DNA from 2 places in the Caballeronia jiangsuensis genome. Region 1 is predicted to be linked to the other one. Evidence: predicted binding sites of a transcription regulator. Region 1 holds the regulator's gene; the other holds the start of a gene.
The links. The regulator FliA, encoded in region 1, starts transcription of late flagellar genes. The targets are predictions, from matches to a motif close to CTAAAGTTTNNNNNNNNNNNGCCGNTA.
Positions count from the first base shown of each region.

Region 1 (5,507 bases):
CTCGCGGGCTGCATCCTGACCAAGCTCGACGAAGCGACGAATCTCGGCGGCGTGCTCGATACGGTCATCCGCTACAAGCTGCCGGTGCATTACGTGTCGACCGGCCAGAAGGTGCCGGAGAACCTGTACGTCGCGACCAAGCGTTTTCTCATCAAGAGCGCATTCTGCATTCCCCGCGACGGCTCGCCGTTCGTGCCGCAGGACGAAGAAGTGCCGGCGCTGCTCTCCGCATTGTCCGCGCGCGCCACGACCGAACTGCATGGGGTGCACTTTGGATAAGTTCGTGCTCGACCAGGCGGAAGGTCTGCGACGGCTGCTCACGCGTGCCGGTTCGCGCGTGGTGGCGGTTGCGGGCGGGCCGGCGGGCATCGGGTGCACGTCGGCGGTGGTGAATCTCGGCGCGGCGCTGTCCGTGCACGGCAAGGATGTGCTCGTGATCGACGAGCATCAGGACGCGGGATCGGTGAGCCGCATGCTGGGTTTGTCCGATGCAGGCACGCTCGCCGCGGTGATGTCCGGCCGCCGCGCGCTCGCCGATGTCGTCGAGCGCACGCCGTTCGGCTTCTCGCAGATCGCCGCACCGCGCGACGAGCGCATCAGCCACGACGCCGCGCAGTGCCGCGCATTGCTCGATGGTCCGGCCGACATCGTTTTGATCGATGCGCAACTGGACCGTCACGGCGCGCTGTCGACGCTCGCGGCACAGGCGCATGACTTTCTCATCGTGACGCGGGTGGCCGCGTCGGCGATCACCGAGGCGTATGCGTGCATGAAGCGCCTGCACTACGCCCATGCGATCGGCCAGTTCCGCGTGCTCATCAATCACGTGCAGAACCCGGCTGACGCGGCGGTCGCGTTCGACAACCTGTCGGGCGTCGCGAGCCGGTATCTGGCCGTGTCGCTCGTGCAGGCAGGGTATGTGTCCGAGGATGCGCGCGTCGCTCGGGCAAAGGAACTCTCACGCTGCGCAGTCGAAGCGTTCCCGGCCACGGCCGCGGCACGCGACTACCGCGCGATCGCGGCGGAGCTCCTCCACTGGCCGATGCGCCCCGCGCCGTACATGCGCGCGGCGAACGGCCAGCCAGACGCGCGAATTCCGGTTGGCGACTCTGAACAGGGCGGGCGGGAGGCGGCGCATCGTGTGGCCGCGCTTCACGACTTTGCAATGAGCAGCACGGCGTCGATGTGATCAAGATAGGTGACCATGATGTATAACGCCCAAGGCAAACTCTCACAGTCGGACGTCCTGACGAAATATGCGCCGCTCGTTCGTCGGCTGGGGCTTCAGCTCGTCGCCAAGATGCCGGCGAGCGTCGATCTCGACGATCTCATCCAGGCCGGCATGATCGGTCTGCTGGACGCGGCGAGCCGCTACAAGGAAGATCAAGGCGCGCAATTCGAAACCTACGCGAGCCAGCGCATTCGCGGCGCGATGCTCGACGAGCTGCGCGCCAACGACTGGCTGCCGCGCAGCATGCGCAAGACGTCGCGCGAAGTGGAATCGGCGGTGCATAAGGTCGAGCAGAACCTCGGCCGCTCCGCGAGCGAGACGGAGATCGCCGAGCACATGAAGATGCCGCTCGACGAGTATCAGTCGATGCTCCAGGATCTGCACGGCAGCCAGCTGATCTACTACGAAGACTTCGACCGCTCCGCCGACGACGAGCCGTTCCTCGACCGCTATTGCGTCGATCGCTCGGATCCGCTTTCGGCGCTGCTCGACGACAGCCTGCGCGGCGCGCTGATCGAAGCGATCGACAAGCTGCCCGAGCGCGAGAAGCTGCTGATGAGCCTCTACTACGAACGCGGCCTGAACCTGCGCGAAATCGGCGCGGTAATGGAAGTGAGCGAATCGCGCGTGTGCCAGCTGCACAGCCAGGCGGTCGCACGTCTGCGCACGAAGCTGCGCGAGCAGGCGTGGACGAGCGTCGAGGCCTGATTCAGCTCGTTTCGAAGTCGCGCGTTTCGGCGAAGACCGTTTTCCCTTCGCCGAGACTTTTCGCGCGATACATCGCACGATCGGCGGCGCGCAGCACGGCGGTGATGCCGGACTGCTGCGCGCTCGTCGCGCTCGAAAGCAGACACGCGCCGATGCTCGCCGATACCGACACCGGCCGCTCCTGCACCGATGTCATCGCGTCGAGAATCGAGTGAATGCTGTCGGCCACCGATAGCACCGCCGCGCGGTCGCGCACCTGATGCGCGAGCACGACGAACTCGTCGCCGCCCAGACGCGCGATGGTGTCGGACTTGCGCATGCGCTTCGCGAGCGATTGCGCGAAGGCTTGCAGCAGCATGTCGCCGACCGCGTGACCGTAGGTATCGTTCACTTCCTTGAAGCCGTCGAGATCGATGAGAAGGAGCGCGGTGGCATCGTCGCCATCGGTTTCGCGCGCGGTCATCGCACGATCGACGATCCGTTCGAGCGCGTATCGGTTGGACAGGCCCGTGAGCGGATCGGTCGATGCCTGACGCGCGAGATCGCGATTCGCATTGCCGAGGCGATCGACGAGTACGCTCAAATACACCGATGCGCCCAGCACGCTCAAACCGAGCCCGATCGCGGCGGGAAGATTGGCGCGCCACCACGGCTGCCAGACGCCGAGCGCCATCACGACGATAAGCGCCGTCGCGCACGACACCGCGAGCGTGCGCTTGCCGTAACGGCATCCCGAGCCGATCAGAAACCAGAACATCACCCAGATGAGCGGCAGCGCAATCGCGCCGCCCGCTGCAAGCGCGAGCCCGAGCAGCGTTTGATCGACGATGGTCGTGACCGTGAGACGCTTCTCCGACGGCGTGCTCATGCGGCTGACGATCAGCAGCGTGGCCGCACCGTAAGACACGTAGAGCGCGATGAGACGCGCGACCGCGAGTGCATCGTAGGAAGGCCGGAGCCACGCGAAGATGCCGTAGGCCAGAAGAACTGCCGCTCCCATCCAGACCCGCAGCGTGGCCTGCTCGCGCTCGGGATTCCGGTGCTCGGACCATGCGAAGGCATAAGGCCGGCGTGCCGGTTGATGCGCCTGCTCCATACTGAACCCCTGGATGGTGATTTCTTTCTTTTATCTTGCTGTCGTGTACTGCGGCCCCGTCGCGTGGCATCGGCTTTATGGCGTGGTATCGAATTGCGCCGAGCGAGCGATCCGCTATTTTGCAACGTTTTGCGAAGACGCTGTGTTTCGTGTAATAACGGCTTTCGCACTTCTATTTCCGATTCACCGTGATGCGCGACGAATCCATTTCTCTGGCCGGCGAATGGCTGCCGGTCTGCAATAGCGAAGACGTTCCCGAAGGCGGCGCGCGCGGGTTCGTCGTGGCCGATGAGCGGATTGTCGTGTGGCGCGACAGTATCGGCGCGGCGCATGTGTGGCGCGATTACTGTCCGCATCGGGGCGCGCAGTTGTCGCTCGGGCACGTGATGCGCGATCAGATCGTGTGCCCGTATCACGGCTGGCGTTACGACATCGAAGGGCAGTGTTTGCGGATTCCATCGAATCCATCTTTGCGTCCTCCGAAACGTGCCTGCGCGACGACGTTCGTCAGCGAGGAGAAGTACGGCGTCGTGTGGATGTGCTTCGGCGAGCCGGCCTACGCGCTCGACTTCTTTCCCGAAGCCGCGATTCCCGGTGGCCGGCGCATCAATCTCGCGCCGCAGACGGTGAGGTCATCGGCGCCGCGCGTCGTCGAAAATTTTCTCGATATGGCGCACTTTTCGTTCGTGCATGTGGGGATTCTGGGCGAGGACGCGCATACGGAAGTGCCGGATTATGAAGTCGTGCAGACTTCCGATGGCGGACTGGAGGCGCGGCAGTGCCGGTACTGGCAACCCGCGGGGATTCCTGGACAGGGCGGCGGCGCGATGATCGATTATGTGTATCGCGTGAAGCGGCCGTTGATCGCGAGTCTCACGAAGATGGCGTCGGGCGGACAGGGTGCGCTGCATATCATGCTGGCGGCGTCGCCGGTGACGCAGACGGAAACGCGCGCGTGGCTTGTGTCGATTCATGAGGACGACGCGACGCATTCGGATCAGGCGCTTTACGACTTCAATATGGAAATACTGATGCAGGACACGCCGATCGTCGAGTCGCAATGGCCTCGGCGTCTGCCGCTCGATCTCGATGCGGAGTTGCATCAGCGGTGTGATCGGATGGCGGTGGCTTACCGGAGGTGGCTGGCGGGGATGGGGTTCGGGTGGGGGACGATTCTCGCGGAAGCCGAATGATCGCGCGTCGCGGAGAAGGATTGGCGCGCCCGGCTGGGATCGAACCAGCAACCCCTGCCTTCGGAGGGCAGTACTCTATCCATTGAGCTACGGGCGCATCGGGGAGAGGCCTTGCGTGAGGGAAGCGCCAAAAGACAAACGGCTGCTGCAAGGCCCAACGAATCCGAGAGAATACCTGTTTTCCGTGACTTCGTCCATCGCCCGGGGTTGGACGCATCACACGATTCGGGTAAACGCCCGCACTGCCGCCACAGCCACCTCGCGCCGACAGTTAAGCGTTCCGTCTATAATCGACCGTGCCTTTCCCCAGGCGCGCCCAAGCGCAATGCGGTAGCTGTCACGCTGTCACTGAACCGACTCACACCAAAAAACGGGAGACGAGACAAGCATGAGCGAAGCACCCCACGGAGCCCCGATCAAGACGCCCGGACAACTCATCGCCGCGATCATCGCGGGATTCGGCATCCCGGTCGCCATCATCATCCTGCTCGCGGTTTATGTGAACAACTCGACGCGTACCGGCGCGGGCACGGACATCGAGCAGTCGGTGAACGAGCGCATCGCGCCCGCCGCGCAGGTCGATATCCGCGACGCCAACGCGCCGCGCGTCTACAAGTCCGGCGAGGAAGTCTTCAAGGCCGTGTGCTCCGCCTGTCACGCAGCGGGCACCGCTGGCGCACCCAAGTTCGGCGATGCCGGCGCATGGGCGCCGCGTATCGGTGAAGGCTACGACACGCTCCTGCACAACGCGCTCAACGGCAAGGGCGCGATGCCCGCACGCGGCGGCACCAGTCCCGACGATTACAGCGACTTCGAAATCGCGCGCGCGGTCGTCTATATGGCCAACGGCAGCGGCGGCAAACTGGCGGAACCAGCGCAACCCGCATCGGGTGCGGCGGCGAGCGCGGGCGCATCGGGGGCTGCGGCACCGGCCGGCGCGAGCGCGAATGAAAACGCCCAGGCGGCAGCAGCCGTCGCGGCGCTGGCATCGGTGCCGCAGGCTGCTGCACCGGCAGCGGGCGGCCAAAGCGCGGATGCGGCTCAAGCCGGCAAGGCGCTATACGAGCAAGTTTGCCAGGCATGTCACGCGGCCGGCGTGCTCAACGCGCCGAAGTTCGGCGACAAGGCCGCATGGGCGCCGCGCCTGAAAGAGCCGATGGACACCGTCTACAACTACGCATTGCACGGCAAAGGCGCGATGCCGCCGAAGGGCGGATCGAACGCACCGGATGCGGATGTGAAGGCCGCGGTCGATTACATGGTGAACGCGGCGAAGTAA
Region 1 is NZ_JAQQDB010000011.1:159,971-165,477, forward strand. Features, by position in the region: gene flhF (flagellar biosynthesis GTPase FlhF) at 1-279, shown strand, start outside; gene PQR08_RS14125 (MinD/ParA family ATP-binding protein) at 272-1,189, shown strand; gene PQR08_RS14130 (RNA polymerase sigma factor FliA) at 1,205-1,939, shown strand; gene PQR08_RS14135 (diguanylate cyclase) at 1,941-3,035, opposite strand; gene PQR08_RS14140 (Rieske 2Fe-2S domain-containing protein) at 3,227-4,228, shown strand; tRNA gene PQR08_RS14145 (tRNA-Arg) at 4,250-4,325, opposite strand; gene PQR08_RS14150 (c-type cytochrome) at 4,617-5,507, shown strand.

Region 2 (5,507 bases), on a different contig from region 1:
GCGCGCGCTGCGGCAACCGCGGCGGCGTTGGAAGAGAAAGCGGTATCGAAGAGGCCGGTCGTGAGCGCGGCGAAGGCGCTCGCGGGGCGCGGCGGAGTCGGCCAGAGCGGCGTATCGCCGGTCAGCGCGGGCGTCGCGCCGGGAAAGCGCGAAATCACGTCGAGCGTGCGCGCGACGCTGGAGAACGCGGTTTGCGCCGATGCCGCCGGCGTCGCCGCGCCGGGATGCGTGCCGACGGTCTGCGACATGTCCGTCTGCGTCGTCGTCTGTCCGACGCTCGCGCCGGTGACGCCGCTGCCGCTCACTCCGTTCGGCGCACGGATCGCGGACAACAGGAGCTCGGTGCGGCTGGCGAGCAACGATGCGATCGCGGTATCGAGTCCAGTCATGCCCACATCCTCATATGCGCCGCGATCGGGCGCGGACCAGCGCCTAGCGCAGTCCGATCATTTTTTTCAGTACGCGCGCCGGGCTGTTGACCGTGAAAAGCGCCGAAAGACGCGCGAGGCTCGGCGACGTCAGATCGCGGATCGCGGCGTCGTCGGCGAGAATCTTCTTCACGAGGTCCAGCTTGCGTGCACGGGCGTTTTCGTCGAGTTCCGAGCCGGAATCCACTTGCTTCAGTTGCTCGATCAACTCGCGGTACGTGCCTTGCAACGCCTTCAGCTCGCTCCATTCGCCGCCGCGCGCAGCCGCCAGCATCTGGCCGGAAACCGCCGCGATGGCTTCGTAGTGGGCGAAATATTCTTGTGTCGTCTTCATTCTTTCGAGGCAGTCGACGCGCATCGTGTCAAACGGGCGCGGCGGTCATTTGCGCCACTTCCGGTCCAATTCCCACCCAGGCGTCTTCGAGCGTCGCGAGCAGGTTGTCGATCTCGACCAGCATCGTCTCGTCCTGCTTCAGGTTCGCCTCGAGCAGCCGGCGCGTCATATACGTGTACAGCGCGTCCAGCCGCTCCGCGATCTCGCCGCCCGCATCCTTGTTGAGCGCCTGCTGCAAGCCGCTCTCGATGATGCTGATGGCCTTGCTGATCGCCGTGCCGCGCGCGCCGATGTTGTTCTGCTGCATGTGCATGCGCGCCTGCGCGATCGCCTGGCGTGCGCCCTGATACAGCATCACGATCAGACGGTGCGGGCTGGCTCCCATCACCCCTGTCTGCACGCCCACGCGTGCGTAGGCATTGGCTCCAGCGTGTCCTGGGGAATACATCTCTCGATTCTCCTTATGCGATGCCGCGGCGTTCCGCTTGCTTCAAACGGACGCCCTGCTTCTCGTCCGGATCCCCGTGCGCCCGGCAAAAACCGGCGCGGGCAAACGAACCATCGTTCGCCGTGCCGTTATCGGGGTTATCGGAGAAACGCGGCAAAGCTTTAGGACTCGGGACTCTAGAGCCGTCGCAACAACGATTGGGGGCTGGATCGCGAACGGATCGTCAGACGGAGATCTGCATGATGTCGTTGTAGGCCGACACGAGCTTGTTGCGCACCTGCAACCCGAATTGCAGTCCGACGTTCGCCTTCTGCATGTCCACCATCACGTCGTTGAGCGACACGTTCGGCGCGCCGATCTCGAAAGCGTGCGCCTCGCCGAGCGCCTTGGTCTGGTTGTCGCTGATCTTGTCGATGGACGATTTCAGCGCATCGGAGAAACTGCCGACGCTCGCCGCGCCCGATGTCCCGCTCTGGCCCGTGACGGCGCCCGCTGCGCTGGTCGGGCCGGACACGCCGCCCGCGGCTTGCGATGCCAGCGACTGAATGGCCGAGAGCGCGGCGGAAAGCGGATTGATCGGAAAGTTCATGTTGACTCCGGGTGACAGGGGGAAAGCCGGCGCCTCGCGTGGCGTGGACCTGGGTGCTCGGGATGCGTTTCGCGGAGGTTCACCGAGTACGAAAAAGATTAGCAGCCGGCGGTTTTTCAAAGCGCGGGAAGAACGGGGAAAACCCCGCTCTATTCAGCGAATCGAGTTGCAATCTTCTGCGGATAATCCCCATCGTGAAAAGTCCTCCACCGCCGCTGACATGAAAAGCGGGAAGCGGCGGGAGGAGAACCTCAGGATTCGGAGCTTCGACGCTAAATGGATACGCCCAACAACTCACTCATCACGCCCGACGCCAGAATGGGCCTGGCGGGCGCACAACCGGGAGCAGCCGGAACGGCCGCGCCGGGACTCGCGGGTGGCGCCGATTTCGGCGGTTTCGCGCAGCGCGTGCCGATGCTCAACCAGTTCCGCTCGAATCCGCGCGTGCCGCTCATCGTGGCCGTCGCGATTCTGGCGATGGTGATCGCCGGCCTCGTCATGTGGTCGCGCCAGCCGGACTACCGCGTCCTCTTCTCCAATCTCTCCGACCGGGACGGCGGCGCAATCGTTGCCGCGCTCCAGCAGGGCAACATTCCCTACAAGTTGTCCGACGGCGGCGGCGCCGTTCTCGTGCCGGCCGAGCAGGTTCACGAAACGCGTCTGCGTCTCGCGAGCCAGGGCTTGCCGAAGAGCGGCTCGGTCGGCTTCGAACTGATGGACAACCAGAAGTTCGGCATCAGCCAGTTCGCCGAGCAGGTCAACTATCAGCGCGCGCTGGAAGGCGAGCTGGAGCGCACGATCGGCGCGATCTCGTCGGTGAAGTCGGCGCGCGTGCATCTCGCGATTCCGAAGCCGAGCGTGTTCGTGCGCGACAAGGAACTGCCGACCGCGTCCGTGATGGTCAATCTGTATCCGGGCCGCGTGCTCGACGAAGGCCAGGTGGTCGCGATCGCGCACATGGTCGCGTCCGGCGTCGCGGACATGCCGGTCAAGAACGTGAATATCGTCGATCAGGACGGCAACCTGCTCACGAGCCAGAGCGCCGCCAGCGGCCTCGATGCGTCGCAACTGAAGTACGTGCAGCAGATCGAGCACAACACGCAAAAGCGCATCGACGCGATTCTCGCGCCGCTCTTTGGCGCCGGCAACGCCCGCTCGCAGGTGAGCGCCGACATCGACTTCTCGAAGCTCGAACAGACCGCCGAAAGCTACGGTCCGAACGGTAACCCGCAAAGCACGGCGATCCGCAGCCAGCAGTCGAGCGAATCGAGCGAAACGACGGGCGGCGGCGCATCGGGCGTGCCGGGCGCGCTCTCGAATCAGCCGCCGCAGCCGGCTTCCGCGCCGATCGACGCGGCAGCTTCGGGCGCCGTCGGCACGAAGACGACGCCGCAAAACCAGCGCCGCGACACGACGACCAACTACGAAGTCGATCGCACCGTGCGCCATTTCGAGCAGGCGACGGGCGGCATCAAGCGCCTGTCGGTGGCGGTCGTCGTGAACTACGACAAGAAGGTCGACGCGAAGGGCAACGTCACGATGACGCCGCTCGCCGCCGACAAGCTCGCGCAGGTCCAGCAGCTCGTGAAGGACGCGATGGGCTTCGACGAGAAGCGCGGCGACTCGGTGAACGTGGTGAACAGCGCGTTCTCGGCCGACCTGAACGTGACGCCGGACGTGCCGTGGTGGCGCACCCCGCAGATGATCGCGTGGGGCATCCAGGCGGCGAAGTACGTGGGCATCGGGATCGTCGGGCTGTTCCTGTACTTCAGCATGGTGAAGCCGGCGATGCGCCGCGCCTTCCCGCCGCTGCCCGAAGCCGCCCCCGCGCTCGGCGCACCGGATGAACTCTCGCTGCTCGATGGCCCGTCGCTCGACGGCGGGCAGAAGAAGGAAGACGAGGACAAGGATGCCGAGGTCAGTCTCCTCGGTCATGAAAGCAAGAAGGCCAAATTCGATCGCAACCTCGACTACGCGCGCATGGTGGCGCGTCAGGACGCGAGAATCGTTGCGACGGTCGTGAAGAACTGGGTGTCCGATGAACGCTGAAGGCCTGAATAAAGCCGCTCTCCTCCTGATGTCGATCGGTGAGGAAGAAGCCGCCGAAGTTTTCAAGTATCTCGCTCCGCGCGAGGTGCAGAAGATCGGCGCGACCATGGCGGCGCTGAAAAACGTGACGCGCGAGCAGCTCGACAACGTGCTGACCGAATTCGTTTCGGAAGCGGAGCAGCACACCGCGCTGTCGCTCGATTCGAGCGAGTACATCCGCTCGGTGCTGACGAAGGCGCTCGGCGAAACCAAGGCCGGCGCGCTGATCGACCGTATCCTGCAAGGCAGCGATACGAGCGGCATCGAAGGCCTGAAGTGGATGGACTCGGGCGCGGTCGCGGAGCTGATCAAGAACGAGCATCCGCAGATCATCGCGACGATCCTCGTGCATCTGGACCGCGATCAGGCTTCGGAGATCGTGTCGCTGCTGGCCGACCGTCTGCGCAACGACGTGCTGCTGCGCATCGCGACGCTCGACGGCATTCAGCCCGCCGCGCTGCGCGAACTCGACGACGTGCTGACGACGCTCCTCTCCGGCAGCGACAACCTGAAGCGCGCGCCGATGGGCGGCATCCGCACGGCGGCCGAGATTCTCAACTTCATGTCGAGCAATCATGAAGAAGGCGTGATCGCGAACGTGCGCGAATACGACGCCGAACTCGCGCAGAAGATCATCGACCAGATGTTCGTGTTCGAGAACCTGCTCGACCTGGAAGACCGCGCGATCCAGCTTCTCTTGAAGGAAGTGGAGTCGGAGACGCTGATCGTGTCGCTCAAGGGCGCGCAGCCGGCGCTGCGCCAGAAGTTCCTGTCGAACATGTCGCAGCGCGCGGCCGAACTGCTCGCGGAAGACCTCGATTCGCGCGGTCCGGTGCGCGTGTCGGAAGTCGAGCAGCAGCAACGCAAGATTCTGCAGATCGTCCGCAATCTCGCGGAAAACGGCCAGATCCAGCTAGGCGGCAAGGCGGAGGATGCATATGTCTGACGCTCGCGTGCAAAAGACTCCGCTCTCGGCGTATCAGCGCTGGGAAATGGCCTCGTTCGATCCTGTCGAAATCAAGGTCGACGACAGCGCGGCGGAACAGGCCGCGCTCGAAGCGCACTTGCGCCGCGTCGAGGAAGACGCGCATCAGCACGGGCTCGCGAAGGGGCATGTCGCGGGCCAGGCGCTCGGTTATCAGGCGGGTTACGAGCAAGGTCAGGCGAAGGGTTTCGAGGATGGCCGCAAGGAAGCGCTCGCCCAGGCCGCGCGTCTCGCCGAAATCGCCGATACGTTCAGGACCGCGTTGCAGGCCGCCGATGCGGCCATCGCGGAGTCGCTCGCAGAACTCGCGATCGATATTGCGCAGCAGGTCGTGCGTCAGCATCTCGCGCTCGATCCGACCGCGCTCGTCGCGGTGGCGCGCGAAGTGATCGCCGCCGAGCCGGAGCTTTCGGGCGCGCCCACGCTCGTCGTGAATCCGGCCGACATGCCGATCGTCGATGCTTATCTGAAAGACGAACTCGAGTCAGCGGGCTGGACTGTGCGTCCCGATCCGGAAGTTGAGCGCGGCGGCTGCAAGGCGTACGCCGCGACCGGCGAAATCGACGCGACCATCGTGTCGCGATGGGAACGCGTCGTGGCTGCTCTGGGGAGAAACAAGCCGTGGTGAGCCGAAT
Region 2 is NZ_JAQQDB010000081.1:3,506-9,012, reverse strand. Features, by position in the region: gene fliK (flagellar hook-length control protein FliK) at 1-389, opposite strand, end outside; gene PQR08_RS38220 (flagellar protein FliT) at 433-762, opposite strand; gene fliS (flagellar export chaperone FliS) at 791-1,210, opposite strand; gene fliE (flagellar hook-basal body complex protein FliE) at 1,434-1,799, opposite strand; gene fliF (flagellar basal-body MS-ring/collar protein FliF) at 2,076-3,848, shown strand; gene fliG (flagellar motor switch protein FliG) at 3,838-4,833, shown strand; gene fliH (flagellar assembly protein FliH) at 4,826-5,500, shown strand; gene fliI (flagellar protein export ATPase FliI) at 5,455-5,507, shown strand, end outside.
Region 2: the regulator FliA is predicted to act here: its motif matches at 1,349-1,375, upstream of fliS (flagellar export chaperone FliS).